3 regions of the Pseudoalteromonas sp. APC 3250 genome follow, and region 1 is predicted to be linked to each of the others. Evidence: predicted binding sites of a transcription regulator. Region 1 holds the regulator's gene; each other region holds the start of a gene.

The links. Region 1 encodes FliA, which starts transcription of late flagellar genes. Its sites were predicted from a motif close to CTAAAGNTNNNNNNNNNNNNGCCGATA; they were not measured.
Region 2: a site for FliA is predicted at 6,547-6,573, ahead of QL986_RS02255 (VC2046/SO_2500 family protein). Genes of this name have one in related genera too.
Region 3: a site for FliA is predicted at 1,984-2,010, ahead of QL986_RS18245 (DUF5610 domain-containing protein). Genes of this name have one in related genera too.

The regions. Positions count from the first base shown of each region.
Region 1 covers NZ_JASDCM010000006.1:193,234-204,048, forward strand. The annotation lists gene QL986_RS08880 (flagellar motor protein) at 1-488, opposite strand, end outside; gene QL986_RS08885 (chemotaxis response regulator protein-glutamate methylesterase) at 481-1,632, opposite strand; gene QL986_RS08890 (chemotaxis protein CheA) at 1,686-3,902, opposite strand; gene QL986_RS08895 (protein phosphatase CheZ) at 3,917-4,684, opposite strand; gene cheY (chemotaxis response regulator CheY) at 4,701-5,084, opposite strand; gene QL986_RS08905 (RNA polymerase sigma factor FliA) at 5,125-5,835, opposite strand; gene QL986_RS08910 (MinD/ParA family protein) at 5,862-6,722, opposite strand; gene flhF (flagellar biosynthesis protein FlhF) at 6,715-8,205, opposite strand; gene flhA (flagellar biosynthesis protein FlhA) at 8,227-10,335, opposite strand; gene flhB (flagellar biosynthesis protein FlhB) at 10,407-10,815, opposite strand, start outside.
Region 2 covers NZ_JASDCM010000001.1:493,723-504,537, forward strand. The annotation lists gene cysB (HTH-type transcriptional regulator CysB) at 113-1,090, opposite strand; gene QL986_RS02225 (hypothetical protein) at 1,386-2,141, shown strand; gene QL986_RS02230 (NCS2 family permease) at 2,257-3,549, opposite strand; gene QL986_RS02235 (sel1 repeat family protein) at 3,668-4,129, shown strand; gene QL986_RS02240 (SulA-like leucine-rich domain-containing protein) at 4,452-4,886, shown strand; gene QL986_RS02245 (YchJ family protein) at 4,926-5,402, shown strand; gene QL986_RS02250 (DUF6172 family protein) at 5,470-5,772, opposite strand; gene QL986_RS02255 (VC2046/SO_2500 family protein) at 5,985-6,512, opposite strand; tRNA gene QL986_RS02260 (tRNA-Tyr) at 6,625-6,709, shown strand; tRNA gene QL986_RS02265 (tRNA-Tyr) at 6,759-6,843, shown strand; gene QL986_RS02270 (SprT family zinc-dependent metalloprotease) at 6,869-7,561, opposite strand; gene QL986_RS02275 (PAS domain S-box protein) at 7,807-10,815, shown strand, end outside.
Region 3 covers NZ_JASDCM010000029.1:1,141-11,955, forward strand. The annotation lists gene QL986_RS18235 (RNA-binding protein) at 1-12, shown strand, start outside; gene murI (glutamate racemase) at 1-763, opposite strand, end outside; gene QL986_RS18245 (DUF5610 domain-containing protein) at 830-1,954, opposite strand; gene trmA (tRNA (uridine(54)-C5)-methyltransferase TrmA) at 2,119-3,216, shown strand; gene QL986_RS18255 (thiol:disulfide interchange protein DsbA/DsbL) at 3,257-3,895, opposite strand; gene QL986_RS18260 (thiol:disulfide interchange protein DsbA/DsbL) at 3,915-4,538, opposite strand; gene QL986_RS18265 (serine/threonine protein kinase) at 4,574-5,548, opposite strand; gene ccoG (cytochrome c oxidase accessory protein CcoG) at 5,627-7,057, opposite strand; gene QL986_RS18275 (hypothetical protein) at 7,340-7,699, shown strand; gene QL986_RS18280 (hypothetical protein) at 7,699-7,905, shown strand; gene QL986_RS18285 (UPF0149 family protein) at 7,918-8,505, opposite strand; gene QL986_RS18290 (type II secretion system protein N) at 8,528-9,286, opposite strand; gene QL986_RS18295 (type II secretion system protein M) at 9,290-9,763, opposite strand; gene gspL (type II secretion system protein GspL) at 9,760-10,815, opposite strand, start outside.

The DNA of each region.
Region 1 (10,815 bases):
AGTACAGCACCTAAAATACCAATAGTTGGGCTATACCCACCCATTGCTTCATATACCCGGCTAGCCTCAAGTAATCGTTCTCGCTCAAGTAATAAGTCAATCTCGAGGGTATCGCGTAGTTTTTGCTCTGAACAGCCATCAACTAATAAACTCAGTCCTTTGGCGGCATAGGGATCTGAATGCGCAAGTGCTTCGTTTTCTAATGCTAAATAACCCTCTTGACGGGCTTTATGCGACCAGCGTTTTACTTGCTCAATAGCATCTTCAATATCATGGTCGTCGGTAACAAAAACCCAATGAGTAATACTAAGCATTTTTTTAAATGTATTGGCTGATGTTTGTAGCATCACCGCACCTAATGTACCGCCTAATACAATAATTAGTGCAGGCCCATTAAACAGCGCAGATACCACACCTCCCTCTAAAGAATAACCGATTGCAATAGCACCTAATGCAACCAGTAATCCTAAAACAGAAAGCTTATCCACAGCCAACCTCTCTTTTTAAGCGTGCAGCCACATCATGAAGGCTAATGCTTTCGCTCGCTAAACCTGCACTGGCTATCGCCTGAGGCATACCATAGACAACACAGCTTTTTTCATCCTGAGCCCAAATTGTAGCGCCAGTTTGCTTAAGCATGCGAGCACCATCACGACCATCTGCACCCATGCCTGTCAAAATAATGGCAAGCACATCACCTTGATACGCTTTGGCCGCACTGGCAAAGGTAATATCAACACTTGGTTTATAGTTTACTCGTTCATTTTTATCTTCAAACACACGAAGGGTTCTATTAGAGCCACGTCCTTCTACCATCATTTGCTGGCCACCTGGCGCTAAATAAGCGCACCCAGGTTGTAATCTATCGCCTTGCTGCGCTTCTTTTACTTTAATCTTACACAAGCCATCTAAGCGAGTAGCAAAGGCCGGGGTAAATGCAGCAGGCATATGCTGTATGAGTAAAATAGGGTGTGGAAAATTAGCAGGTAATTGCGTCAAAATAGTTTGCAGTGCAACTGGCCCACCTGTGGATGTACCAATAGCAACTAACTGATACTGCTTACCACTGGCACGCGCTGAGGCACTGCTGTTATTAGGTGCAGGACTCGCATTATTAAAGCTACGATCAGGTTGAACTATCGGCTTTTTAGCAAGGTTAGAAAAGCGTTCAGAACTGTTTGACGCTGGTTTACTAATACTTGGAGATGGGGCCGTTCTCGTAATTCTTCCAATACGCTGGCGGCCTATTTCCTTAACCTTATTTTGCAATAACTTAATTGCATCATCGTTATTGCGAGCAATATCTTCAAACTTTTTAGGTAAAAAGTCCATCGCCCCAGCATCAAGCGCATCCAAAGTGGCAGATGCCCCTGCTCGTGTTAACGATGAAAACATTAAAATAGGTGTTGGATTACTCGCCATGATCTCTTTCACAGCACTAATACCATCCAGCACCGGCATTTCAACATCCATGGTGATAACATCAGGACGTAACTGAGCTGTTTTTTCGACGGCCTCTCGGCCATTTACAGCAAAGCCTATTACCTCAATGCCGCTGTCTTGTTCAAGAATTTCACTCACTCTGCGGCGAAAAAAGCTTGAATCATCAACTACTAAAACTTTAACAGCCATTTCGCTCTCTTATTCAATGAATGGGTAGGCATAAAGTTTATACCTACTTTTTATTATCCAGCGTAATGCTTTAGCATACTCGGTACATCTAATATCAGTGCAATTCCACCATCAGAGGTAATAGTCGCACCCGCCATACCCGGCGTACCTTGCAATAATGCATCTAGAGGCTTGATCACCACTTCTTCTTGACCTATTAGTGAATCAACAACGAACCCTACTTTTTGAGTCCCTATTTGCACAATAACGACATGCCCTTGTGCTTTTCGCTGACCTCTATCAGCGCCTTTTATAAGCCAATGTTCAAGGTAGAATAATGGAATCGACTTTTTACGAACAATAATCGTTAGCTGGCCATCAACCACATTAGTTTTTGTTAAATCTAAGTGGAATATTTCACTTACACCCGCTAGCGGCAAGGCAAAGGTTTGCTCTCCCACCACCACCATTAAGGTAGGTAATATCGCAAGTGTTAGTGGAACTTTGATTTCTAAAGTAGTCCCTACGCCCATTTCTGATTTTATGTTAACCGAGCCATTGAGCTGAGTGATTTTTGTTTTAACCACATCCATACCAACACCACGGCCAGAAATATCTGAGATTTCTTCTTTGGTTGAAAATCCAGGTGCAAAAATAAGGTTATAAGCTTCAGTATCAGAAAGACGACTCGCTTGGTCGTGATCAAGCACCCCTTTACTAATCGCAATCTTTTTAAGCTTTTCAGCATCCATACCGGCACCATCATCTTGGATGGTAAGTAGAATATGATCACCCTGTTGCGAAGCTGATAAAGTCACCGTACCTGTTCTAGGTTTACCCGATGCTTCACGAATATCGGGCATTTCAATACCATGGTCGACCGAGTTGCGAACCAAATGCACCAATGGATCGGCCAATGCTTCCACTAAATTTTTATCTAAATCGGTGTCTTCACCGACAAGTAATAAATTAATATCTTTTTTAAGTGTTCGTGCTAAGTCACGTACAACACGAGGAAAACGGCCAAATACTTTTTTAATTGGCTGCATTCGTGTTTGCATTACTGCACCTTGGATATCAGCAGTCACAACATCTAAGTTGGAAATAGCTTTACCCATAGCCTCGCTATCAGAATTAGTCGCCAAACTCACTAAGCGATTTCGCACAAGTACTAACTCGCCCACCATGTTCATTATTTGGTCTAGGCGTTTGGTATCAACACGTACTGTTGTTTCTGCCGGTGGAGGCGCTGCTTTTTTAGGCGGCGCAGCTTTAGCTGCTTGTGCCGCAGGAGCAGGCTTAGCTGGCTCTGGTTTAGGCTGTGGCTTAGCTGCAGCAACTGGTTCTGGCTTTTTAGCTGCCACTGGTTCTGGTTTACTTACAGGAGCCGGTGTTTCTATCGACTTAGGTGCACCTTTACCATGAAGTTCATCAAGTAACGCTTCAAACTCGTCGTCACTTATTTCATCATCGCCCGAGCTTTGCTCGTTACTTGGTGGAGCCACAGGGGCTGATGGTGTTTGTTGTGGTGTACTTGCGGTTGCTTGGCTCACTTCGCCAAAGCTGCCTACACCATGAAGTTCATCCAATAAGCTGTCAAACTCATCGTCAGTTATATCACCACTGACATCATTGTCACTTGATGATGATTGTTTTTCTTGTGGGGCTTGCCCTTTTCCATGAAGTTCATCAAGTAGGCTTTCGAATTCGTCTTCGGTTATTTCATCAATCTGAGACTCAGTACTGCTGCTATCTGGGCCGCTAAATAATTCATCAAAAGCAAACGGGTCTTCTTCAGCATCGTTGCTCGGTTGCTCTGCAACTGGTTCGGGCTCTACCGATGGGGTTTCGACAGGAGCTATATCTTCAACCACAGAATCGCCGGCAAGCTCTTCTGCTGTCGGTGGCTGTCCAAGTTTGTGAAGTACTGCAAGTAATTCTGGATCAGCAGGCTCTGGCTGGTCACGATTTTTAATCGTGGCAAACATTTCATTAATGGTATCCAGTGCTTGTAAAATCACATCCATTAATTCAGAGTTAACTGTTCTTACACCTTGGCGCAGTAAATCAAACACATTTTCAGCACCATGACATGCATCAACAAGCTCTGTCATAGCCAAAAAGCCAGCGCCACCCTTTACAGTGTGGAAACCGCGAAATATTGCGTTTAGTAGCTCAGTATCATCTGGGTTGTTTTCCAGTTCTACTAACTGTTCAGATAAAAGCTCAAGGATTTCTCCGGCCTCTACTAAAAAGTCTTGTAAAATATCTTCATCGACTTCAAAGCTCATGCAGTACTCTCCTATTAGAAGCCCAAACTTGATAATAGATCATCAACTTCATCTTGATCAGATACAACATCATTACGCGTTTCTTTATCAATAATAGGCCCTTCGGGACCTGCTAGTGTTTGTGCAACAATGGGATCTTCTATTTTTTCTGGTTGTTCAGTTGGTTCAACCTCACCACCTTGCGCTGCAAATGCAGTCAACAGGTGAATTAAACTTTCTTCAACTTCACGGACAAGTTCAATAACACGGCGAATAACCTGACCGGTTAAATCTTGATAGTCTTGAGCCATCAGCACATTAGTCATCAGCATTTGTAACTCATCGGTTTTGTGATGAGAACTGCTCATAAACTTATCAATACTATGACAAAGTGATTTAAACTCACCAAGCTCTATTTCGCGGTTCATTAAACGATCCCACGTTGGCTTGATATCAGCTATTTCGTCAGCGATTTCTTGTGCTAATGGTAAGCTTGCTTCAACCGCATCCATTGTCTTATTGGCTGCGTTTTCTGTCATTTCCATGACATAGTTAAGGCGTTTTTTTGCGTCAGGGATGGCATCAGTGGTAATGTCTGTTAAACGCGTGTCTAACTCGAAACTTTTTAAAGCTTCGTGCAGTTGACGCGTCAACTTACCCACCTCAGCAAATAACTGTGATTGCTCTTGTGAAGCTGTTTCTAAAATTAACTGATTCGCTTTATCTTGCTCACCATTTTCTAAAAAAACAACTAACTGGCGAGCTTGTTCTAAAGTAATCTGAGGCGCAGCAGGTGCTGACATAAGCCTCTCCCTCTCATTAACCTAAGCGTTCGAACACTTTTTCTAATTTAGTTTTCAATGTACCTGCAGTAAATGGTTTAACAATATAACCATTAACACCTGCTTGGGCCGCAGCAATTATTTGTTCTTTTTTAGCTTCTGCTGTAACCATTAAAACAGGAATATGCTTTAATTTTTCATCAGCTCGAATTGCCCTCAAAAGATCAATACCTTGCATGCCTGGCATATTCCAATCTGTTACAACAAAATCAAACGCTTGATTTTGCAACATAGGCAAAGCAGTTGACCCGTCATCTGCTTCTTGAACATTGGTAAAACCTAAATCGCGCAACAGGTTTTTAATAATACGTCTCATTGTTGAGAAATCATCAACAACAAGAATTTTAATGTTTTTATCCAAAACATCCTCCAGTGAGGCCTGAACCTTTATTTACTTACTTCTAGTTTATCCAGTCATTGATTTTTGCTTTAAGCTTAATCATCGCCTGACCATGTATCTGACTTACACGCGATTCACTTACATCGAGTATATGCCCAATTTCTTTTAAATTCATCTCATCGTTATAGTACAAAGAAAGCACCATTGCATCTTTTTCCGGTAACGACTTTATTGCACTGAGTAAAGACTCATTAAACCGTTCATTTTTAACATTATTGAACGGTTTGTCTAGTGCTAAATCTTGGCCATGAGGTGTAATCACATCGTCATCTATACCAAGGTCTTCAATACCTAACACTTTGCTTACATTTACATCGTTTAAAATATGATGGTACTCATTTAGCGAAATTTCAAGTTTTTCAGCAACTTCACTATCTTTAGGTTCACGGTTTAAACTGTTCTCAAGCGCAACAATAGTCTCTGCAACCAAACGGCTTTTTCTGTGAACTGAACGTGGAACCCAATCGCCTCGGCGCATTTCGTCTATCATCGCACCACGAATACGAATACCGGCAAAGGTTTCAAAGCTTGCGCCTTTGCTCGCATCAAAGTTTTTTGAAGCTTCAATTAAACCAATCATACCCGATTGAATTAAATCATCTAGCTGCACACTGGCCGGTAAACGAGCAATTAAATGGCACGCCACTTTTTTGACTAATGAGGCATGCTTTTCAACAATCATATTTAAATTTTGTGTTGACTGATATCCCATAGCTCTATTCACCGGTATTGTCATTGTTAGTTACTAACTAGTTTCTCAATGAAAAACTCTAAATGACCCGAGGCTTGACTAGGTGTTGGCCACTTAGCAATTTTTGTAGCCAGTGTTTTAAAAGCAATTGCAGCAGGCGACCCAGGAAAAACCTCAACAATTACTTTTTGGCGGCGCGTTGATTTGCGCATATTTTCATCATATGGAACCGTTGCAACCAACTCCATTGATATATCTAAAAATCGGTCGGTAACCTTTGAAAGTTTTGCAAACAATTCCTGCCCTTCGCGTAAACTACGCACCATATTGGCAACAATTTTAAATTTATAAACGCCGTGCTCACGGCTAAGTACTTTAATTAAAGCATAGGCATCGGTAATTGATGTAGGCTCATCACATACCACCACAACCACATCTTGCGCTGCGCGAGAAAAACTCAGCACCATATCGGAAATACCCGCAGCGGTATCAACAATTAAAATATCAAAGTCGGTGTTAAGTTCACTAAATGCACGAATAAGTCCAGCGTGCTCTGAGGGTGATAACTCAACCATACTTTGCGAACCCGATGTTGCAGGCACTATTTTTATGCCTGCGGGACCTTCGACTAAAATATCATCAAGTTCACATTCGCCCGATAAAACATGAGATAAATTACGCTCAACGCGCAGTCCAAGCATCACATCACAATTCGCTAATCCTAAATCAGCATCTAGTACAAGCACACGTTTGCCTTGTTGGCCTAACGCGATTGCCGTGTTAAGGGATACGTTCGTTTTACCCACTCCACCTTTGCCGCCGGTGACAGCGATAACTTTTACGCCGTTATTATTATTCTTGCTCATTTTGCGAAGGCCGCTTGCTTGATCTAAAACTGTGTTAATCATACATCTCTACTGTGCTCGACGCCACTGATTGGTGTCGTGATTGTTGTGCTTTTATTCTTTTTAAATACAATTGCTCAGCTTTTTTTACTAGTTTTTCGGCATTTGCCACTCTAATATCTTCTGGTACTCGCTGACCGTTAGTAAGATACCCTATTGGGAGACGATTTTGAATCGCAATACTAATAATCTCACCTAAACTCAATGACTCATCAAGTTTAGTAAAAATACATCCGCTTAGCTGTACTTTTTTAAAGTGCCTTACTGTTTCTTGTAATACATTAATTTGCGCCGTCGCACTTAATACTAAATAACTACGTATATCAACACGCTGATTACGCATTAAGGTGTTTAACTGCTCGGTTAAACGTAAATCACGTTGACTCATTCCCGCTGTATCAATTAAGACTAGACGTTTATTTCGTAAATGGTATAAAACTTCTGCTAATTCATTTGCATCTTTAACTTGTTTAACGCCACAACCTATAATACGACCATACGTTGCTAGCTGCTCATAAGCACCAATACGGTAAGTATCGGTAGTAATAAGCGCTACTTTATCGGCACCGTATTTTTGTGCACCCAATGCTGCCAGTTTTGCAACTGTGGTGGTTTTACCCACGCCTGTAGGCCCGACTAACGCAAAAACACCGCCTTGGCGAAGTATTTCGTTGTTCGTAGTTTGCATTTGATCTTCAACCATGTTCAATAAAGCTTTCCAGCCTTGTTGGCGAGACACATCGTCTGGTACAAAACATGCCATTTGCTCAGCAACATTTTTCTCTATCCCCATACCGACTAAGCGGTCAATCATACATGCACGGGTCGGGTCGCGACGTGCCATATCTTGCTGCATTAAACCTGATACTTGGTGCTCTAATAGTTGACGAATTGCGTTCATTTCTTCACGCATTGTGCTGATGTCACTGGATTCTTTATGCATTGTTTGCTGACGCGGTGCGCTAGGTGAATCTAAATCGTCAAAGCCACTGTCTAAATCGTCAAAACCTAAGCTATCGGCTTGGGTGTGAGGGCGCACTGGCGCGCTTTGTTCACGTTCAAACATATTTTTAGGTCGTGATTGCACAGGCTCTTGTTCTTGATAGTGACCAGAAGTGTCAATGCCAGAGTGTGAAAACATTGAAGCAAGCTCTGCTGAACGAGGACGTGGAGACTGACGCTCTAGTAAGGCTTGTAAGCTATCTGCAACCTTTGCTTGTGGCTTAGGTTGAGCGCGTTGCGGTTCTGGTTTAACAAAATTATGTGAACTTTGCTCAGTATGTGCAAATGAAGCTCTTGCAGCGGGTTGGCTTTGAGGCTGCTCTGGCGGTTTTGTCGCTGCTTTGTCGTAATCAACTGCAGCAACAATTTCAACGCCATTAGCTAGTTTTTTATTTGACATAATAACCGCATCAACACCCAACTCTTCTTTTACTTCTTTTAGTGCAGTGCGCATGTCTTTAGCAAAAAAACGTTTAATTTTCATAATTCAAACCCCTTTAAAATCTTATTGTTGGCCTACAGAGCTGACAATCTTGATCTGTCTTTCATCTGGTATCTCTTGATAAGACATCACTCGCAATCCTGGAATGGTGTATTTAACAAATCGAGATAACACAGTGCGTAACATTCCTGACGTTAGCAATATTGAAGGTTCACCGGCCATTTCTTGATTTTGATGCGCTTCATTCAATGATGTTTGAAGTCTATCAGCAAGCCCTGGTTCTATTCCGGCACCTTCATCACCTGCATTTTGAAGTGACTGATGCAACATCTGTTCCAACTCAGGCGCCAAGGTTATGACAGGGATTTCAGAAGACATACCAACGGCATCTTGGACGATTAATCTACGCAGTGATATTCGCACTGCAGCCGTTAATACATCTGGGTCTTGGCTACGAGGGCCATACTCAACAAGGGTTTGAACAATTGAGCGCATATCTCGTATTGCTACCCCTTCATTTAATAAATTTTGTAGTACTTTAACGATGGTGGTCAGCGGTAATACCTCAGGTACAAGTCCTTCAACTAAGCGAGGGTGACTCTTACCTAACATATCTAATAAGTTTTGTACTTCTTCATGTCCGAGTAATAATGCGGCGCTATTGGTGAGTAACTGGCTAATATGGGTTGCCACCACGGTCGCCGAATCAACCACCGTGTAACCTAAAGACTGTGCTTCATCTTTTTGATCAGGTTTTATCCAAACTGCATCTAAACCAAACGCAGGATCTTTAGTTTCAATTCCTTTTAGCGGGCCAAATACTTGGCCTGGGTTAATCGCTAATTCATCACCATGTTTAAGCTCACCCTCACCACTTGATACACCCATCATGGTTATGCGGTATGCATTTGGGTCGAGTTCTAGATTATCGCGTATATGCACCGGCGGCACTAAAAAGCCCAGCTCTTGAGATAGTTTTTTACGCACTCCTTTAATACGGTTTAACAGCTCGCCACCTTGTGATTGGTCAACGAGAGGAATGAGTCGGTAACCGACTTCTAAACCAATAACATCAACTTGTTGAACATCATCCCAACCCAGTTCTTTTTGCTCTTGTTTAGCCGCAATTCCGGTACCTGAGGCGGCATTTTCGGCTTCTTCTGCTTCTGCAGCGGCTAATTTCAGTTTATTTTGCTGAGTATAGTATGCAAGGTAACCTAAAAGCGCCCCTAAGCTTAAAAATGCAAGGTGTGGCATACCTGGGACTAAGCCCATAGTAATAAGGATACCTGAGGCAATAAATAACGACTTTTCGTTACCTAATTGCTTCTTAAACTGATCGCCCATGTTGTGCGATTCATTTTGACGGGTTACAACAATTGCAGTACCAATTGAAAGTAGTAATGAAGGTAATTGCGCGACTAAGCCATCACCAATGGTCAATAGTGTGTACACTTCCATAGCGCGTGAAAAACTTAAATCATGTTGGATCATGCCAACAAATAAGCCACCCACAATATTGATTACTAAAATGACTATGCCAGCAATAGCATCGCCTTTTACAAATTTACTAGCACCATCCATAGAACCATAAAAGTCAGCTTCACGGGTTACTTCCTCACGACGTTCTCTGGCCTGCTCGGCACTGATAAAACCGGCATTCATATCTGCATCTATGGCCATTTGCTTACCTGGCATAGCATCTAGAGTAAAACGCGCTGATACTTCTGAAATACGACCAGCACCTTTGGTGATTACCACAAAGTTAATGATGATCAGAATTAAAAACACCACCAAGCCCACGGCGTAGTTACCACCGATTACCACTGAACCAAATGCTTCAATGACTTTACCAGCAGCATCCCCACCGTTATGACCCTCAAGCAGTACCACCCGGGTACTGGCCACATTGAGTGCCAAGCGCATTATGGTTGCAATTAACAGCACCGCTGGGAACATACCAAACTCAAGCGGCTTCATGGTGTATAAAGTGACCAGTAATACAACTAACGCAAGCGCGATATTAAACGAAAATAATATATCAAGCAGGAATGGAGGCAGCGGTAAAATAACCATGCCCAGCGCAGCCAACACCAAAAGCGGTGTACCAACGCCCTTCGCATATTCTTTTTTATCTTTATTAAGTTGTTGTAATACCGCTTTAAATTCCATAACTCTACAATTTCAAAAAATTGACACTACGCTGAAATTGCAATAACTATTCCAAGTTAGTTGGTTAGCAGTTAATACTTAAATTCATCGGGGATAGGCAGCTTTTTATTAAGGGCAACAGGGCGTTTTCCACGGCCTTTTTTAAACCGTTTAAGCTGAAACACATAAGCAAGCACTTGAGCAACCGCAGTAAAGAGCTGATCGGGGATTTGCTCACCCACTTCTGCAGTATGATAAAGCGCTCGGGTTAAAGTTGGAGACTCAACAATAGGCACTTCATTACCCAATGCAATTTTACGAATTTGCATGGCGAGCTCATCCACACCTTTGGCTAATACAATAGGCGCGCCTGCTCGCTCTGTATCGTATTTTAAAGCTACGGAATAGTGAGTAGGGTTGGTAACAATAACATCGGCGTCTGGCACATCCTGCATCATTCTCTTTTGCGACATTTGACGTTGGGTTTGCCTTATGCGCGCT
Region 2 (10,815 bases), on a different contig from region 1:
TGAAAATAGCTGCTTGAGATGGATTTATTATCCACAGTTCAGGTTAATTACATAGCACAAAAAAGCCGCTTAGTTGCAAAACTAAGCGGCTTTTCATTGCTGTTTATGGCGGTTACTTAACCGGCAATTCAATATCAGCAAATAACTTATCAACATCTTCTTGATTACGCAGTAAACTCGCACGCTCTACTCGCTCTTTAGTTAAATGCGGTGCAAAACGTTCGATAAAGTCATACATGTAGGTGCGTAAAAAACTGCCCTTTCTAAAGCCAATTTTAGTCGTGCTCGCCTCAAATAAATGGCTAGCATCAATGCACACTAAGTCGCTGTCGTTTACCTGATCAATTGCCATAGATGCAACCACACCCACACCTAGCCCTAAACGCACATACGTTTTAATGACATCGGCATCGGTGGCAGTAAATACAATATGTGGCTCTAATCCGTAAGCATTAAATGCTTTGTCGAGCTCCGAACGACCTGTAAAGCCAAATACGTAAGTAATGAGTGGGTATTGGGCTATATCAGCCACTGTTAAATTATCCACTTTTTTCGCAAGGGGATGATCTTTAGCAACCACAATACTACGATTCCAATGGTAGCAAGGCAGCATTACTAAATCTGAATATAAATGAAGCGCTTCTGTGGCAATGGCAAAGTCAGCATCACCGCGAGCGGCTGCATCCGATATTTGCTGTGGTGTACCTTGATGCATATGCAGTGATACCGCAGGGTATTTTTGAGTAAAGCCTTTAATTACACTCGGTAACGCATACCGTGCTTGTGTATGCGTGGTAGCAATATTAAGTTTGCCTTGATCCGGTAAAGTATGTTCATTCGCAACCGCTTTAATACCCTCAACTTTTGAGAGTATTTCGCGTGATATGTTAATGATTTCCTCGCCAGCGCCAGTAACATGAGTTAAATGCTTACCACTGCGGCCAAAAATTTGTACACCGAGCTCATCTTCTAACATACGTACTTGCTTAGAAATACCAGGCTGGGAGGTAAATAAACTCTCAGCCGTAGCTGAAACATTTAATTTATGATTTTGAACTTCTACGATATATCTAAGTTGTTGTAATTTCATGGCTATGTAGTTTCGTTATAATTCACATTGACAGATAAAAGCGCACCCTAACTATAGGTAGCTATATAAAAGGCTGATTAATGTTACATAATATAACAATTAATTTGTTGAAATTTCAGGTTAACACAATAAATAAACTTGAGGTAGCAATGATTATCAGCAATCGAAACATAACATATTAAGATTTAAACGCTTTATGGTGACGCTTTTTTCAGTTAATCTGAGCAAAGTTTCCCACCTTTTATATATTTAATGTAAGATTAGATAATAAGGTTAAGAATTTGAGAATTATAACATGATAGTTTCCATTATAATTGTATTAATTGTTGCACTTATAGTCATTGCACTATGGGTTAGTGCTGTTCAGCAACACAAAGAAAAACAAGAAGCTGAACGACGCAAAGAGTTAACAAAACAAAAAGCAATCATTGAAGAAACCGAAGAAGCATTAATGAATAGCGCCAACATTCCACTTTCAGAGGCAACTCAGCGAATATTACAACGACGAATTCATGATGCACTCAGTCAAATGGTGTCTATTTCAAGCGGAGGTAGTGGACTAAAAAACCGCTTAAAAGAAGCAAAAGAGCGACTACAAAACCCAATTCAAGACGGTTCAGATGGCTTTGTATTACCAGGCAACGACAAACAACTGATATCGCTGATACAAGGCATTAAAAAGTTACGCACTATTATTCGTTCTGAGCATAATAAAGGCAAAGTAGACAGCCAGGTATTTATTGCAGAAGACAAACGCCTTGAAAAGCTACAACTAAGAATCAACATTGAAAGCCAAATAAAACGAGGGTTATCAGCGCAAACAGCTGGAATGATAGGCTCTGCTAGGCAGTACTTTGAAAAAGCAGCTGCCACACTTAACAGTGTTTCATTTAATGACGATTACATTACGGCAAAACGAGCTGAAGTTGAAGGCTACCTTGAAACGATAAGTAATGAACTCAAGGCATCAAATGCTACATCATTGAAGAAAAAGAACGAACAAGAGCAAGATGATTTAGACGTATTATTTGCACCTAAAAAGAAATGGTAACTCCTTTCTAAATAAAAAAGCCCATGCAGTTGCATGGGCTTTTTTTTGAATAGGATTTTGCCCCACTTTGTGTTTACATACTAGGACATATACATATTCTAACAAGCTGCCTGCATTAAGATAAAAATGCGAACTTAACAATAAACAAGGCAGTTAAAATCCAAACACTAATGCTTACCTGATCTTTTTTGCCACACAGCACTTTTACCGCCGTATAAGAAATAAAACCAAGTGCAATACCGTGTGCAATTGAGAACGTCAGCGGTGTCATTAATAATACAACACTCACCGGAATTGCATCAGTCATGTCATCCCAATTTACAAACTTTAAGTTTTGTAGCATCAATACAGATACATATAAAATAGCTCCCGCGGTTGCGTATGCAGGCACCATTTGAGCTAAAGGCGCAAAAAACATCATCAGTAAAAAGCAGCAACCCACAACCACAGCGGTCAAACCCGTTCGACCACCAACAGATACACCTGCAACAGACTCAATGTATGACGTGGTTGTTGAAGTACCGAGCATTGCACCTGCAATGGTTGCTGTGCTGTCGGCGCTTAATGCACGACCTAAACGCGGCATATTACCGTTTTTATCTGCTAAACCAGCCTTCTGAGTTACCGCAACTAACGTGCCTGAGGTATCAAACAAATCAACGAATAAAAACGCAAAAATAACACTCAACATCGACAGTTCAAACGCGGCACTAAAGTCCAGTTGCATAAAGGTCGGCATGATAGAAGGTGGCATAGCAATAACACCATGATACTCCACTAACCCCATAGACACAGCAATCGCGGTGACTAGTAAAATACTAATCAGTACGCCACTTTTAAAATCGCGATAAAGCAGTGCAGCAATAACAAAAAAGCTGAAAATAGCCAATAAAGGACCAGGCGAGGTAATATCACCCAACTGCACCAGTGTTGCAGGACTTGATACAATAATACCGGCACTTTTAAGTGCGATGAGAGCTAAAAATGCGCCAATACCCGTTGCTATTGCTTGCTTGAGCACCAGAGGGATTGCATTAATAATCCACTCTCGCACCTTAAATAAGCTTAGAATTAAAAATATACACCCTGACATAAATACCGCGCCCAACGCAGCTTGCCAGCTATAACCCATACCTAATACAACACCATAGGTAAAAAATGCATTTAATCCCATACCCGGTGCCAATGCCAGTGGATAATTGGCCCACAAACCCATAATAAAACACCCTATTGCAGCAGCAATACAGGTGGCAACAAAGGCAGCACCTTGGTCCATACCCGCTTCAGCAAGCATAGCTGGGTTTACGAATACGATATAAACCATCGTAATAAATGTAGTCATACCGGCAATACATTCACGGCGAACCGAAGAATCATTTGCACGGATTTTGAATAAGGCTTCGAGCATAATAAACTTGTGGTTGTAAAAAGTGGCGAGATTTTAGCATAAAAATAACTTTTTACAGGACATTTTACCTTGCTATATACTAAACTAGCTAAGTGATTAAAATAACAAACGAAGTAGCATGATCAAAACGACACCAAGTGGCCAAGACTTAGAGCAACAATTAGACAACATTCTTTCTTTTGTAACGCAACCAAGCGATGCAAATCTCCCTGCGAGCTCTAAAAACACCGATCAAGACACATTAAATAAAGCCCTTTATTACCTTAAAAATGAACAAGGCGCCTTAGCCGCAAAATGGATGCGTTTGGCAGCAATGGCAGGAAATTATCGCGCGCAGTTTTATTTAGGGCTGTTTTTTATAAAAGGACAAGGTGTGCCGCAAAGTGTATTTCATGGTGCTGCGTGGCTTAGCTTAGCCAGTAGTCAAGGCTATGAACCCGCCATAGAAGCAATGAGCGATATACGAAAACATATTAGTACCAAACGACTTAAAGATGCTCAATGCTACGCAGCCAGCCTGTATGAACAAATTCACCAGTTACAATTTTCACATTTGATCCCCTCTAGTAGCGAAAAATAATTTCACTGCCCTAAAACTCATTTCATCTGTAAATTAATTAAGCGTTTATAGCCAAAACAAGCACGCTTAATTAATTTAAACTACTGTATACCCCCTGTTCATCTGTATTTATTTGCTCCCAGCCTTAAAATTAATTCTGTGGGCATTAACTTTCAATAAAAATTAAACCATTGTTATATATAGATTATTTATATATTTATAGTAACTGTCGCGTTTTAAGATGAATAACTGTACAAAAAAATAGCAAAAAACACTTGCACCAAACAACTGTATAAACTACTGTATGAATGTACTGTATAAAAACCCAGTGAGTGAGAAGATTATGTTACAGCCAATTACCGTAAGAACAGTTAAAAGCTACCAGCAAGATGACCAATCAGATTGTGTTAACGTTGTACAAATTGAAGATGAAATTTCAGCAACGTTTGAGTTATTAAAAGTATTACACCAATACAACAGCCTAAACGCATGGACACTGTTAATAGCACCCGATAACGTACCGAGCAAAGCGCTACTTGATTCATGCTCAATTGATACCAGTAAATTACTGGTTATTCGTCAAAAGCATTTAGTTAATTTAGAGTATGTTTTAAGTTCTGCACTTCACAATGGAAATTTTGCCGCGGTGATCACCTGGACTGACATAATAAATAACCAACAACTGTCGCAGTTATCATTAAACTTGAGCCATACGCGCACTAAGTTGTATTGCTTTAGCAAAAAAAGCGCTCACCCTGAGATTTCACTTACGCAATAAGCTTGATAAACTAGCGTTTTAATACACAGTACATTTATCATGACTTCTAACGCCCTATTATGTTTTTGTGGCAGTCAGCAACCTTATGCTGATTGCTGCGAGCCTTTTCATTTAAAAACCAAACAGCCACACACACCAGAGCAACTTATGCGTGCACGCTACAGTGCTTATGCTGTTAAAAACGCGGTTTTTGTTCGTGAAAGTTATGCAAAAGAAAAACAAGCTGAAAATTCAATTTCAGAAATTAAAGATTTTGCAAATAGTTGCCGTTTTATAAACTTAACCGTATTAGACTCTGGTTATAATGATGAAACAGGATTTGTTACATTTAAAGCTCACTACTTTTATCAAGATTTATATTGCCAGTTGGCAGAAAATTCAAGGTTTATTAAAGAAGATGGGCAATGGCGATACCTTGATGGTGAGATTACACCGGTTGCCGATATTAAAGTAAAACGCAATGATACGTGCCCTTGTGGCAGTAATAAAAAATACAAAAAATGTCATAGTGTATAAATAACAGCTACAAAAAATGGGCCACAAGGCCCATTTTCAAAAACTACACTAAACGCAAATTAGCGTTTTATTCGCCATCATCTTCATCGAAATCTTGACGCTGTGCAGGTCTTGCTAAAATCTCTAAGTAAAAAGAAGTTAAACCTTGCTTTTCAATTTCACTGATGTGATTGTTAATTTCAGCAACGTGAACCACTTGCGCTTCTTCAGCCGTGTTACCAAACTTACAATCAAATGCCCAGTAGTCGGCATCAATAGGTAAAGTTTTATTACGTTCTCTTTTCAAATATTTTTTCACTTCATGCTTTGCAGCATCAACCATACGAGGGTATTTGATTTTCTCATGATTCAGCGTGAATGTTTTCTTCATTACGTTCCTAATTACCTTGGTTTAATGATAATGGCATTTAATGTCATACCATTTGCGCCATTATAGCAATTGCATTTAAATTTTGGATGCTTTTTTTATATTAAATCAGTTATTAAAATAAAGCACTTATAAAACCAATAGTTACTTTCTATTATAAACACAGTTTATTACAATCAAATGGCATGTATAAAGCAGCAATTGAACACATATAATTAGGCACTAAACAAATGTAATGGCTGGTGGATAGCTTCATTTTGTAAATCATCATAAAATGCCACCGCATCCATTTGAGGGTTTGATAGCTCGATGTTGGTATTTTGAATTCGTCGACGTACCGCTAATTCACAGTTATCAATGACAGTCAATGGAATGTGGTTTTTATCATCACGAATATTAAATGGCTCAGGCTTTAAGCACTGAGTTAACTTTATATCACTCATCCCTACAGCGCTTCCCATTTTTGCTAAAAGCTCTGTGTTATTTTTACCAATTAACATATTAAAGGTATCTGGCGCTAATGGCTGCTTTGGACCTGCGCCAAATTGTTTACGCAGAGCATCTTCATCGGCATGATAATGCTTAGTGTCACTTTTGGGTAGGTGGAATTCACTAAAATCGAGTGCATCGTGAGAGAGCATTGCTAATAAAAGTGCAAACTCGCCTCGGCGGTTTTCGTGCACACTTTCGTTAAGCCTTGTTTTTAACTGGCTCTCCGTGATTAACAAATCACCAATCTGCATAGACTTTAGCCTATTTAACTAATTAATAAGTATTTATCGGCTAAATTTGAATTTTCTTTAGCTTTTTTCTTTACTTAAATAAGAAGTTTGCTATTATCTGCGGCGTTGCATTGGAGGGGTTCCCGAGCGGCCAAAGGGATCAGACTGTAAATCTGACGGCTCAGCCTTCGCTGGTTCGAATCCAGCTCCCTCCACCACTTTTCTTAGGCTAAGTTAAGTGGGGCAAAATGCAATAACAATTAGTGTGGAGGGGTTCCCGAGCGGCCAAAGGGATCAGACTGTAAATCTGACGGCTCAGCCTTCGCTGGTTCGAATCCAGCTCCCTCCACCACTTCTCTTCTCTACCTTATTTCTTTTTATTCAAATACCCACTGTAAACTCATACCATGATTGTTTAACCAGTTACTTGCTTGTTTATAATCTGAATAAAATAATCCCACACGTTGCCAAAATTGAGCGCTGTGATTTAAATATTTTAAATGTGCTAATTCATGAACAATCACGTAGTCAATGACCCATGTCGGTGCACTTGCCAAGTGTAAGTTGAAGGTTAGTTCACGCCTACGATTACAACTACCCCAGCGACGCTTATACAATTGAATACGAATATTACTCGGTAGCTTTTCACCCATCAGCTGACAATAATCATTAACTCGCATTTCAATATAACTTTCTAATTTCTCATGCAAAAACTGCTCTAGCAAACTTTGATACATTTGCGTTTGATGCTTTACACGTGAAGAAATACTCAGTAACAGCGTTTGGCTTTCATTGTGCTGCTGCCATTGAGTGCGTGCTGCGTTTTCAAATTGCACATTAACAGCTTCATTAAATAATTTAATACTCTGGGTTTTGAGTGGAAACTGTCGTGTATCGGCTTGAATTTGTTGCTTATGTAACTGAGCATCAATCCAGTCCTGTTTACTTAACAGCCATTCATTAATTTGTGTTTTCGTTACAAAATGGGGCGCATATACCGTAAGCTCACGTTGTGCGACTTTGATAGCCACTGTTTTTCTTCGCTTACTACGCTTTAAAGTGTAATCCAACAATGAATGCTGCCTATTTATAATTAACCACTGGGTTTTATTTTACCTTGTACCATAACGGCTGATCTATAAATAATCCCCACTAAATGCCATTTTAATAACAATGCATTTAGTGCTACTCAATTAATAGTATGGTTTAGAGCTTAAAACACTTACGTTGCTTTTGTAATTTATAACTCAATACCTTGTGATTATTATTGTATTTTATATTAGACTGAATTTAAGAGTTATTATGTGAATGATTGATGTTAGCTAATTTTTTTATAAACGAACCAGATCCAAGCCTAATTATTAATGGTGTATACGACCCAAGTTTAGTGACACTATCTATACTCACCGCAATTTTTGCAGCTTATTTTTCTTTGCACGTTATCGATTTAGCAAATAATACACATTTTAAATCTTATCGAAAGTTAGCCAATATAACCGCAGCCTTAGTCCTTGCCGGAGGGGTCTGGAGCATGCACTTTATTGCTATGCTCGCATTTTCTTTGTGCACTACAATTGAATACGACCCCACACTCACTTTTGTGTCGTTTATACCGGCGTTACTGGCATGTACCATTGCTTTTTCTTGTTTGAAAACATATAGCTCTAACCCTCGTATTATCAATTTAATTCTAAGCTCTCTTTTATTTGGCGCGGGTGTTGGCACCATGCATTACAGCGGTATGGCAGCGATGCAATTAAGTCCTTTACTTCGTTATGATCCAATATGGTTTGGCGCTTCAATTGTTGTTGCAGTGCTGCTGTCTTTTATAAGTCTCTATGCACGTTTTCATTTACCAGCACACTTTAAAAAATTAACGCCTGTGCATAATCGTATTATTTGCGCCCTTATTCTTGGCCTTGCCGTGGCTGGTATGCATTATATGGGCATGGCTGCTACGCGATTTATTGCAACAAGCCCGATAATTAACGAGCAAACAAACCAATCACATCTAACCTTTATTGCTATTAGTGTGTCGTTCGCCACGCTTTTATTAACAGCGGTGGTTGTGATCATCAATGGCATGATCCGTTACAGAATGCTGTTAGGGAAAAAATCAGCTGAAGAGTCTCGCCTTGATGCTATTTTATCAACTGCCATTGACGGCATCGTTACTATCAATATTAAAGGCACTATTTTGAGCTTTAATAAAGCCTCAGAAACAATTTTTGGCTGGCAAGATAATGAGGTTATTGGCCAGAATGTAAAAATATTAATGGCTGATGATATTGCTAATCAACACGATGCTTTTTTAAAAAATACAACAAACCATGAGGTAAAACGTGTTATTGGTGTTAATCGCGATGTGTGGGCAAAACATAAAAATGGTCATCAATTTCCAATTCGCTTAGGGATTGGTGAAGTAAAGCAATTACAAACTGAAACATTGTTTGTGGGCTTTATTACCGATTTAACTGAGCAAAGAGCGTTACAACAAAGCTTAATTGAAAAAGAGCGACAATACCGTACCTTGATGAACAATATGCCCGGTGTGGTATTTCGCTGCTTGTTAGATGAACACTGGAGTATGTTGTTTATCAGCCCTAGCGTCTATGAACTGACGGGTTATCGCGCTGAAGAATTTACTGAGCAGCGTATTACCTTTGCCGAGCTTATTGTTAAAGAAGATGAAGCGGCGATTTCTTTAGCGATTGATCAAGCAGTTGCATCGACCAGTCAATACTCAATTGAGTACCGCATTCGCCATCGCAACGGCAATATTATTTGGGTACTCGATCAAGCAAGTATTATCACTAACTCTAAAGATGATACACGCTGGGTTGATGGCGTTTTAGTTGATATAACCAAGCGCCATGAATATGAGCAAAGCTTAAAGCAAGCTAAATACGAGGCTGAAGCAGCCGCGCAAGCTAAACAGTCTTTTATGGCAAATATGAGCCATGAGATACGTACCCCCATGAATGCAATTATTGGCTTTAGTGATATTTTAATGGATAGTCCGCTTAATAAAGAACAACAAAAACAAATTATTACCGTTAATAACGCTGCGCGTTCTTTATTGCATTTACTCAACGATATCCTTGACTCAGCAAAGCTAGAGAAAGGTAAACTCGAAATTCAAAAAGTACATTTTAACTTGCAAGAATTGCTCGATAATATTGTGTCGACATTTTGGCTTGATGCAAAACGAAAAGACTTACAGCTCATTTTAAAAATAGCTGACAATATAAATCCATTTTATTTTGGTGATGATACGCGTTTACGCCAAGTGCTAACCAATTTAATCGGCAATGCGATAAAGTTTACTGAGCAAGGCCATGTTACTGTTTCGGTTACTCATAAACCCAATCAACCCATTTTATTTGAAGTACAAGATAGTGGTATAGGTATCGAAAAAGGTCGCCTTGAGGCTATTTTTAAACCCTTTGAGCAAGCAGATGGCACCACAACACGCCGATTTGGTGGCACAGGGCTTGGCACAACAATTAGTAAGCAGCTGGTTGAATTAATGGGCGGCAAAATATATGCACAAAGTACCCTTGGTCAAGGTAGCTGTTTTTCCTTTACTGTTGGGCTTGAGCCAGGCGAAAAAAGTCAGGTGCAAGCCATTAGTAAAAACGCATTTAACTTACCCCCATTAAAAATCTTAGTGGTGGATGATATTGAACAAAATATCGAACTACTCACTATTATGCTTTCCCAAGCAGGCCATCAGGTAAGTAAAGCAAATAATGGTTTTGAGGCCATTGACATGTTTAATCAGCATCGCTTTGATATTATCCTAATGGATATTCATATGCCTAAATGTGATGGGATCAGTGCCACAGCATCAATTCGCTCTTTAGAGCAGCAAAAACAACTAAAGCACACGCCAATAATTGCCTTAACGGCCAGTGTGCTACAGCAAGATAAGCTAACAGCCAAACAAGCGGGTATGAATGGTTTTACAACCAAACCCGTTGACATAAACCAACTCAACCAAGAAATAGCACGGGTGCTTGGGCTTGCTATCAGCCAGTTAGTAACTAACGATCCAATAGATTCAAAACTTCGTATAGATTTTAGTAAAGGCGAAAAAATGTGGGGCAGCAAAGAGAAACATCTCAAAGAGGTTGTACTCTTTTTAGCTCAGCATCAAAATAGTATGCAAACCTTGGCGACCACTAAGCTAAACGATAAGCATCATGCTCATATTTTGCATAATTTAAAAGGCCTTGCCGGTAATTTAGCGCTCAATAATTTATCTTACTTAATTGCGCAAGCTGAAAAACAACGTGATATAGCCAGTTATACTCAGTGCATA
Region 3 (10,815 bases), on a different contig from region 1:
CAAACAGTGTAACTTGCTTAACCGCTAGTTTATCACTACATACATCAGCCGTTGCATAATAGTGCAGCGGCTTTTTTATGCCTGCTTGATTATCACTTAATTTGAGTAAAGAACTAACTCGCTTAGCAATGGCCGCACCAGAGTCTAATAACTGTACTTGCGTATTAAAGTAATCACTAATTGGTTTAGCTAAAATAGGAAAGTGAGTACAGCCTAATACCAGCACATCTATATCGTTATTAATATTTAATCGGTCTAACTCAGTGTGCAACTTATCAAGATCTAAGTGCTGGGTAAAAAAGAGAGTCTCTGCCAAAGTAACTAGTTCAACACTACTATATAAACTTGTGGTTATCGATGAGGCATGTTCTTTTATAAGTGCATCAGTATACGGGCTTGATACCGTTGCGGGAGTTGCCAATAAACCTATATGCTTTGATTGCGTTAATTGCGCTGCGGGTTTAATTGCAGGTACTACCCCAACAATAGGAATATCGGTAATTTGACGTACAGAACTTAACGCTGATGTTGAGGCGGTATTGCAGGCTATAACAATTAAGTCGACATTTAGTGACTCATCTTTAATAAATTGAATCAATCCACATAGGCGATGAATGATGGTTTGTTGCGACTGTGCACCATAGGGCAATAATGCATTATCCATAAAATAGCTATATTGAGCATGAGGAATGCTTTGCTGAATATGCTCAAGCACGGTGGTTCCACCTATACCTGAATCAAATACCATGATGTGCGCTGACAAACTACCATTCCTACTCTTTACTAAGAACGGCAGTTTGCCATGTGGCTTTTGTAAAAGAAAGTAGTTTTACTCAGTGCCTAGCTTTGCAGTAGCGGCGTTTAATTTATCTAAGTTTTCAAACATGGTGTTAGTGTAATCAACCAGTTTATCTATTTCTTGTTGATCTTGATTTAGCCATTGAATGATACCTGATAGCTGACTTTCTAATCCTAGGGTTTGCGCTTTAGAGTAAGCCGATTTTAGATCATCATTAAAAGGGGCAACAGTTTCGGCAATGGCTTTTTCTGATGTTGGCTTAATTTGTTCATACTCTTTAATGGCAGCAACGGTTTTGCTTTGACGTAAGTCCATTGAGAATGCCACCAGCTGTTCATTCCCTAAACTGAGTTCTTGGGCTTGTTCAAATGCTTTATCTAAATCGCCACTGAAAAAGGTTTTACTGACATCTTGTAACTCTGCCATTAAATCATTTATGGCTTGCTGCTCGTCTTCATTAAGCTCACCGTTTACTGACATCGAGAAAGAGAGCTCACGGGATTCAGAAAATTGCGTACTAAATGATTGTGAATCATCTGTTTTTTGATAGCGACTAGATGATTGCGATTGGTAAGCATCTGCAAAGCTAATACTCACCTCATCACCTTCTGCTGTGGTAAATGTATAATCAGCACTATTGCTTAAACTTACATATTGCGCCTGACTAACAGTTACGCTTGCAGGTTGTGGGTTAAATAAGTTTTGCTCAAATTTATCGAGGCCACTAAAGATACCCTCTTTAGACTTATCAATACCCTCTTCAAGTTCTTGATTAAATACGCCCATGCCTTTTAATTCATCCACAGCCTCATCAACACCCGTCTGCACTCCTTTACGTGCCTGATTTAGCATATCTTGTAGTTTGTCGTTATCGGCACCATTGGCTTTGGCTTTTTTTACCGAGCTTGTAACAAAGTCTAAAACATTTTTTACGACTTCATTAAAATCAAACAGTGGTTTGTCTTTTTTGGTTTCAGCGACCGGCAAACCTAGTTCTTTTGCCATTTTGTCACCTAATACGGCAGCAGCCAGTTCTTTTCCTCGTTGCTGATAACTAGTTGGTGGCGAGTCTATTTTAGGCTGTGGCATTGCTTGTTTAGTATTGTATTTATTAGCATTACTGTTTGGAACAAAACTAAAGTTACCTATTTTCATGAGAAGACTCCTATTTAGACTTACTCTTATATCGGCCAAGTAAGCCTATACTGTAGTAAAATGCTCAAAAAAAGCTCACTATATTTGATCAAAACTAGACAAATACGCTTCGCTCCCTACAATAGCGCCGATAAACAGATCTCAACGATAAGGTTATACCGTTAATGGCAGTTATAAATATAGATACCACGCAGTACGATGCACAATTAAATGAAAAAGAGCAGCGTATTACAGAGCAATTTCAACGTTTTGGTGTAAAACAGTTAGAAGTATTTAGCTCTGAGCCCATTAACTACCGCCAACGTGCAGAATTTAGAGTATGGCACGATGGTGACGATCTGTTTCATATTATGTTTGATCAACAAACAAAAGATAAAATACGTGTTGATACCTTTGACCCTGCAGCTCCTTTAGTAGGTGAAATTATGCAGGTGATGATTGATAATTTAAAAGACTGCGAAGTACTACGTCGTAAGCTATTTCAAATAGATTATTTATCAACCCTCAGTGGTGAAATTTTAGTGAGCTTGCTATATCACAAGCCACTTGATGAACACTGGTTAACTGAGATCAATGCCTTAAAGGAAAAGCTAAGTAGCCAGTACAAAATTGACTTTATTGGCCGTGCACGTAAGCAAAAAGAAAAATTGGGCGATGACTTTGTTACTGAGCGCTTAATGGTGAATGGCCAAGAGTTAATCTATCAACAGGTAGAAAATAGCTTTACTCAGCCTAATGCGAAGGTCAATATTAAAATGTTAGAGTGGGCACAAGAGTTATGTAAACCACTAAACAATGATTTACTAGAGCTGTATTGTGGTAATGGAAACTTTTCTATTGCACTTGCTGGTTTATTTAATAAAGTGCTGGCGACGGAAATATCAAAATCGTCGGTGCATTCAGCGCAATATAATATTGCTCAAAACCAAGTAACTAACTTAGATATTATTCGCATGTCGAGCGAAGAGTTTACTCAGGCAATGAAAGGCGAGCGTACTTTCTCTCGCTTAGATGGCATTGACTTGAGTAGTTACAACTGCCAAACCATCTTAGTCGACCCGCCTAGAGCAGGCATGGACACGCTTACGTGTGACTTAGTGGCTAATTATGAAAATATTATTTATATCTCATGTAACCCAGACACATTAGAGCGTGACCTTGAACACTTAACGCAAACCCATGAGGTTAAGCGCTTTGCAATATTTGATCAGTTCCCTTACACACACCATATTGAATCTGGTGTATTTTTACAACGTAAATAAAAAAAGCTCCTTAAGGAGCTTTTTTATTTAACCAAACTACTTATTTATTTGCTAAGTAATTAATGAGTGCGCTTACATCTTCTGGCGTTGAAATGCCTGACTCACCACCTAAGTTAAGCTTGTATTTACCATTAACGATAAACGTAGGAACGCCACGAAGTGCCCCTTTGCCTTTAAAGTAATCTTGGTCACGTTTCATTTTAGAGCTAAGTGTACGTACCGAGAAGCTTTCAAATAATTTATCAAACTTGTCGCCATCTACGCCTTGAGCTAAAAATACATCTTTTACATCTGCAAGCTCATTAAAACGAGCGCGCTTTGCATGGATATGATCAAACATCGCTGAAATAATTTTATCTTTTTGAGGTAGTACTTCAGCTGTAGCTAATGCTTGGCTGATCATGGTTTGATGTTCTGGGTCACGTACACCCACAAAATCTACATGGCTTTTCTTAAACTTTACGTTTTTATCTAGCTTAGGTTTGATCTCGGCCAGCAGTGGTTCCATGTTATTACATGCAGGACAGTAAAAAGAGAAAAACTCTTTTACTTCTGGTTTTCTGGTTGCACGATCAGAGACGACATCGTAATGCACGCCCTCTTCGTAAGTGGCAGCAAAACTGGTTGCAGCTAAAGGGAGTAATACAGCAAGTAACCCTGCTTTAACTAATTTGATCATTATTGTGGTGCTCCAAAAATTATAGTTTTAGTAAAAAGCTAATTAACTCATCAAGTTCTTGTTGGCTCTTGATTGTATTAATATTGATTTTGTATTTGTCATTTACGATAAATGTAGGCACGCCAGTTAATGCACCAAGTTCAGAATATTTATTCTGCTTATCTTGCATGGCACGTTCAGCTGCTATGATAGGCAAACTAGCGATGTCGGTATCAAATGTCGCGTTGTCAATTGCATTAAGCTCTAATAACTTTTTAACGTCTTTAATTTCAGTTAATGGCGCACGTTGTATATGAATGCTTTTAAAAATTTGCGCTGTTACCGCTTCAGCTTGACCGTGTTTCTTTGCGATTAAGTAAGCAAAGCTTAAATTACTTTGCGCTTGTGGTGAAACGCCTCCCAAAAAGTTGACATGATTTTTTACAAACTCAGCCCCTTCAGGTAAGTTTTCTGCAATCCCTTTGGCTACCGGCTCAAATTTAAAACAATGTGGGCAATAGAAAGAGAAAAACTCGGTTACATTCGGGGTTTTACTTTTTTCAACATCAATTACAGTGTATTGATTACCCGCTTCAAAGTTAGCAGCTAATGCTGCAAAAGGTAAACATAGGATCAGTAAACTTAGTTTTAATTTTTTAAGCATGAATATCTCGTTATACTTCTTTTTAAATAAAAATATTATGGCAATAATTTTAACGGGGCTTCTTGCAAAGCTGCAAACTGCTCTTTAAGCGCTAAAATTTGTTGCTCCCAGTATTTGTCATCTGCAAACCATGAAAAGTTCCGTACAAAAGCAGGATCACTCCAACGTTTTGCAACCCACCCCATGTAATGAATCATACGCATAGCGCGAAGCGGTTCGATCAGCTTAAGTTGTGAGTGATCAAAATCGCAAAACTCTTCATATGCATTCACTAAAGTGTCTAACTGTAACAGCTGTGTTTGTCGATCGCCACTGAGCATCATCCATAAATCTTGAATTGCAGGACCTTGACGGCTATCGTCTAAATCAACAAACATTAATGCATCTCCTGCCCATAGGATATTACCAGCATGGCAGTCACCATGTAAGCGAATGCCTTCTACATTTTTATATTGCTGTTGAGTTTGAGCAATGACTAAATCTAAAATAGTGTAAAAGGAAGTCTCTAATCCCATAGGGACTAACTTACTTTTTTGTAAATGAACTTTAGCTGTATCTAAATATTCATCACAGGTAACGGTGGGTCTTTGGGTAAAGGGTTTCGTTTTGGCTACTTGGTGCATGCGACCAATTAAACGCCCTAATACATCAAGCTGATCTAAGTTATCGACTTCAAATAAACGCCCGCCTACACTTGGGAATAAAGTAAATAAATACCCTTGGTGTTCAAATAAGCTTTGCCCATTATGCTTTATTGGCGCCACCACCGGTACTTCTGCGGCAGCCAGTTCAAAAGCAAAATCATGTTCCTCTTGAATTTGCGCTTTGCTCCAGCGCTCAGGCCGATAAAACTTAACAACGTAACGCTTTGCACCCTCGGCTACAAATTGATACACCCGATTTTCGTAGCTATTCAGCGCTAGCAACCCTGACTCAGCATAAATATCCACGCTTTCTATGGCATCCAAAATAAGATCTGGGGTTAAGTCAATAAAGCTAAATTTACTCATATACTTCTTATATAAAAGAAAAGCGGGAATATCCCGCTTTTTTGTTAATATCAGTGTTCGTCTTTTAATACAGACTCTTTATCGCGCTTTAAAAAAGTTGCTTGGCTGCGATATTTTATTATCGGGCTCGTTTATTGGCGACAACACAAAGTTAAACTCGGTCATTGGCGCTTTTAAATCATAAGGATCCATTACCAGTGATAGCGGTACATTATGCGATTCACCAGCGTTTACTGTAAAGGTAGTATCACCTAAGTATTTATAATTATCTAACCCTGTTACATCAATAGAGAATGTTTGCTCGTATTGTGCTTTGTTAATTACTTTTAAGGTATAGGTGTTTTCAACTAAACCATTAAAATCGACACGATACAACTGATTGCGGTCGCGAATAATATCAAAGTCCATGGTTTTACGCATGGCGATATTAGCAACCAGCGCACCGGTAAGTAAGATTAAAATAACACTGTAACCAATCAGCTTTGGACGCAGCGGATGGGTTTTATTCTCCGGTGTTTCTAAATTACGCTCGGTGGTGTAAGAGATAAGGCCTCGAGGGTAATTCATTTTATCCATTACGCCGTCACAGGCATCAATACAAGCGCCACAGTTTATGCACTCATATTGCAAACCATTACGAATATCAATCCCGGTTGGGCAAACCTGCACACACAAGTTACAGTCAATACAGTCACCTAAACCTAACTCTTTAGGGTCTTGTTTACGAGAACGTGGCCCTCGGTTTTCACCACGAGTTTCATCATAGCTTACAGTAAAGGTGTCTTTATCAAACATTGCTGACTGAAAACGTGAATACGGGCATATATGTAAACACATAATTTCTCGCATCCACCCAGCGTTACCATAAGTACAAATAGTAAATACAATGATACTAACTAAGGCATAACCGCCTACATTAAAGGTAACAAATTCAGGCAGTAGTTCGCGAATAGGCGTGAAGTAACCAACAAACGTTAACGCAGTATATAAAGAAAATAATACCCAACTAGTGTGCTTAGCCGTTTTACGCCAGAACTTGTCAAAATCCATCGGCCGTTGATCTAACTTTTTACGTTGGTTAGCGCTGCCCTCAAACTTTTCTTCAAACCAAATAAAAATGAAGGTCCATACTGTTTGCGGACATGTATAGCCACACCACACTCGACCATAAAAAGTGGTAACCAGAAATAAGGCAAACGCTGCTAGCATAAATATAAATGCAAGAATGGTGAAATCTTGTGGCCACAGGGTTAAGCCAAAAATATTAAATTTTTGCTCCATTAGCTCAAATAAAACAGCTTGTTGACCGTTAAAGTTGATCCATGGCAATAACATAAACGCCAGCATGCCTAAAAAGCCAATACGTTGTCTTAGTAATTGATGGAGCCCTGAAACAGCGCGCACATAAATACGGTTGCGTGGGTTAAATCTATCTTCTTGACGGCTCAGATCGGGTTTTTGGATCTTAACCTCTGTTGGTATGTTTTTTACTTTAATTTGCTTATCCATTGAAGTTCCTCAACGCCGCTAGGAAATAAAAATTCAGCAATCTTTTTGTACTTTTCGCCTAAGTGTAGCAACTTACATGCTAAACATAATACGCTTTAGGTCGCACTTGTATACTTTCAGATATTTCAGAAATATCTAATTACTCCCCTTATTATACGCATATTGGCTAAAATTACTGACTAGATTGCTAATAATTTATTCAACTTGTGACTTGCTTTTAAGATGTATTTTATTACACTTGCCGGCTACTAACGTGTTGTTTGGATCAAGGTTTGTGTATTTATGAAGAAATTTTTTATACTAGTGGTTGTGATCCTAGCATTTTTTACCATTGATCACCCCTTGGTAAAAGAGCCTCGTGAGCGCTTACTCGGTGATGGTATAGGCTTGTTAAGCAGCACAACTAAAGTCGATCGTTTTCCTGTCGCAACCATGACAAGAAACAAAATCAATAAACAGTTAGCACTTTCAAGATCCGAAGAAGACTATATTGATAAAACCTTTACCAATGATGAGTCAGTAAAGTTGTTTGAACTACGCTATTGTCGTCAAGGCGATCTAAACCTCTACTTTTATTCAGAACGTTTAACAACGGTATGTCGCATTATCAAAGAGTCATTAGCGCAAGCGAGAGTGAAATAATGGATTTTTCTGGATTAAATAAAAAAGCAAGTAACTCATTTCACAAGCACCGCACTATGCTTAAGCAGTTGGCACAAGGTAAAACACTTAAATGTGAGCATTGCCAGGGTGTATTAACGTTAAATTTAGCCACCAGCGAACCTGGTAAGGGAGTAATACAGTGCAAACAAGGTTGCACTGATATTGAATTAGAGATTGGCGCTTAAGGCTTTACCTACTTATTCATCCCACCCTTCATCGGTATACAAACCACTATTAAGCGCGACAATTTCTATAAGTTCAGCAAAACCTAACGCAAAGTCGCCCATTAATTCATACTGCTGCGCACACAAATGTAATTCATCGATATTATTTTGCTGTGCAATCTGTGCAATCGTTGGTTTATCTAATGCAAAAAAGCTAAGAGTCGCCTGTGCACTTTCAAGCGCTTGCTTGTATTGAATATCTAGTTGCTCACTCTGGAGTAACTTATGAGTATACGTTTGGCTTGCAGTTAAAAAACCTGCAGACCACTGCTGACAAAACTCAAGGTCAAACTCAGCGGGTAACTTATAACCAAGTTCAAATACTTGTTCACTTACTTGGTGATGTAATGCCATAAACAAAAACAACATGTCTTCATCAAGGTCATTCGCGGTATTAGGTAGAATTTGCTCTAACCATTGATGTACTTCTAATGGCTCAGGTGAACAAATAGTGCCAAATAAATAACCTTGGCTTTGAATAAGGCTCATAGCGCCAGGCTGGGTAGTTAAAAACTCGCTGAGCAGTTTGGCGTGCTGCTCAGTAAACTGAGGTATTTGCATTAAAACTCTTTTTTATAAAATATTAAAATTTAAGTGGATACCGACCTTGGTTATCTGGTCTACCTAAAAACTTCACCGCGTCATGAACTTCTTTCGGTAAAGTGAGATCAGGTTTAACATATCCCGCTACTTTAAAATCAAAATTGGCTTTTAGTGTAGCATCAGCCTCTAACCCTAATCTATTATTTGGCTCGATAAGTATGGCTACATCGCCCGACTTACAACTTAACTTACCGCTTAAATCGCCTATATTAAACCAGCCAGTTAGCCCTTGCACATCAATATCAGGGCTGGCTATTTCACCTTGTAATGATTGGCAATAAGGAGCGCCTGAAACGTACTCATCGAGCTCTAAAATAACGCGTCCTTTAGCAGTAACCGGTAACGGTAAATCAATGCGCTGCATAGCACGCTCAACCGTTGATCGGACTACTGTGTCGGTTATTTTAAGTTCGTCATTTGTGAGAGAATAGCTAATATCTGCATACCCAGAAATGTCATCACGTTCGCGAGGATTACCAAAACGTAAGTTAGTATTTACTTGAGCTTTAAAGATTGACCAGCCTGATATATCCCAACGTACATTGTTCAACTGTTCACCTTGAAAGCGAAGCTGCATTATTTGACCTTGCCATAGCGTACCAAAAGTTTGCCCTACCTCTAACTGCGCAGGTAAGTAAGGTTTAGCAAAATTTAAAGCCACTGCAGCGGGCAATTTAATAACGCTAAAAACAAGAAAGCTAATTACAAAAACGATGGATAAAATTATTATTTTTTTCATTAACTACTTCTCTAATACTAAACGGCTAACGCGTACATAACCGGATTTATCATCTTGGCTTAAATCTAAATTTTCTACGCTTAAACCATGCTGATTAACCAGCTCGTCAATCCATTGGATTAATTGATTAAACTCCACTGAGTCGAGTGTTAAACGAAGTGAATTATCATTTGGCTGCATTTTACTAATATTAATGCTGTAACGACCGCGCGTATTATTCACTATTTGGCTGAGGTTTTGATTGCTCACCGCTTGCGCTTTACCTGCTGCTTTAAGTTTAACGATACTGTCGTCTACCCATGCTAGCAATTCTTGTTGTTTTATTTGTGATTGTTGCGCATTTTCTATTGCCGTATTTAAGGGTCTAAATATACCCATTACCAAAACAAAAATAATAAATACACCACCCGCAACCATTATTAACTGCTGCTCTTGTTCTTTTAATGAACCCCAATATTTCATGAACTGCTGTTTCATTGTGCACCTCGCAGTCTAATTTCGCCGACGATATAATCACCATCATTATTTAACGACCCCTGCTCAACAGTCACACCTTGCTGCTCAAGAATGGCTTTAACCTTACCAAAGGTTTGAAAGTCTTTTGCACGAGCACGAATACGTAATTCATTACGGCGCTTATCAAAACGTAAGGTTTGCGGTGTAAATTCGCTCACTTGTGAAAATACACTCACCAGCTTGCTGGTTAAATCTAAAAAGCCAGCATCGCTCGTACCTTGCACTTTATCCAGTGCTCCCTGTATTTGATTTTTAATTAAGTGAGGGCGCACCCGCGTGCCTGGAAAGGCTTTTTGAAATCGCTCTACTACTTGTGATTTAGCTACCTCAAGCTGCGAATTAAGCTGATGTAATTCAACCGCTTTAATAGCCACACTCGATAGCAAAGCAATAACACTAATTATGGTGGCACTTTTCCAGTAACCCCACCATAAAGCCGTTTTCTTTTTAATCGTGTAAGGCCCTTGACGCAAATTAAATTTAAGCTGATCTAACTGCTTAGCAAATAATGCTAACGGCAGCTCATAATCACTGGTTTGCGGATGCAAGGTAAGCGTTTCAGGAAATTGCTCTGCAGGGCTGTAATGTTTTATATCAGGGTTACCTAAAGCCGTTAGATATTCCTTTAACCAGCTGCTTTCAACCGCACCGATATGCCAGTCACCTTTTTTAAATAGCCATTGCTTGTTGAGCTCAATTGCCGCTACACAAGGCTCTTCTGCACTGGGCAATAACAAGCCATCCGGCACTATTTTATGAGCAGTGAGCTGGTGTTGCTCAAACACCTCTAACCAGTGCTCAAACCAATCGCGATTCATTAGCGCAACCCTAATTGCATGCTGCGCTTCAACCATTGTCGGCTCCCCTAGCGCTATATAGATATCGTCTATATCACAGGCAATATCCTCTTCGAGCATATAAGGCAGTGCTTGCTCTAGCTTACGGTTCCATTTAGTTGGCAGTATCACCGTTTTTAATTGCACTTGGTCACATGGTAAAAGTACCACGAGCTC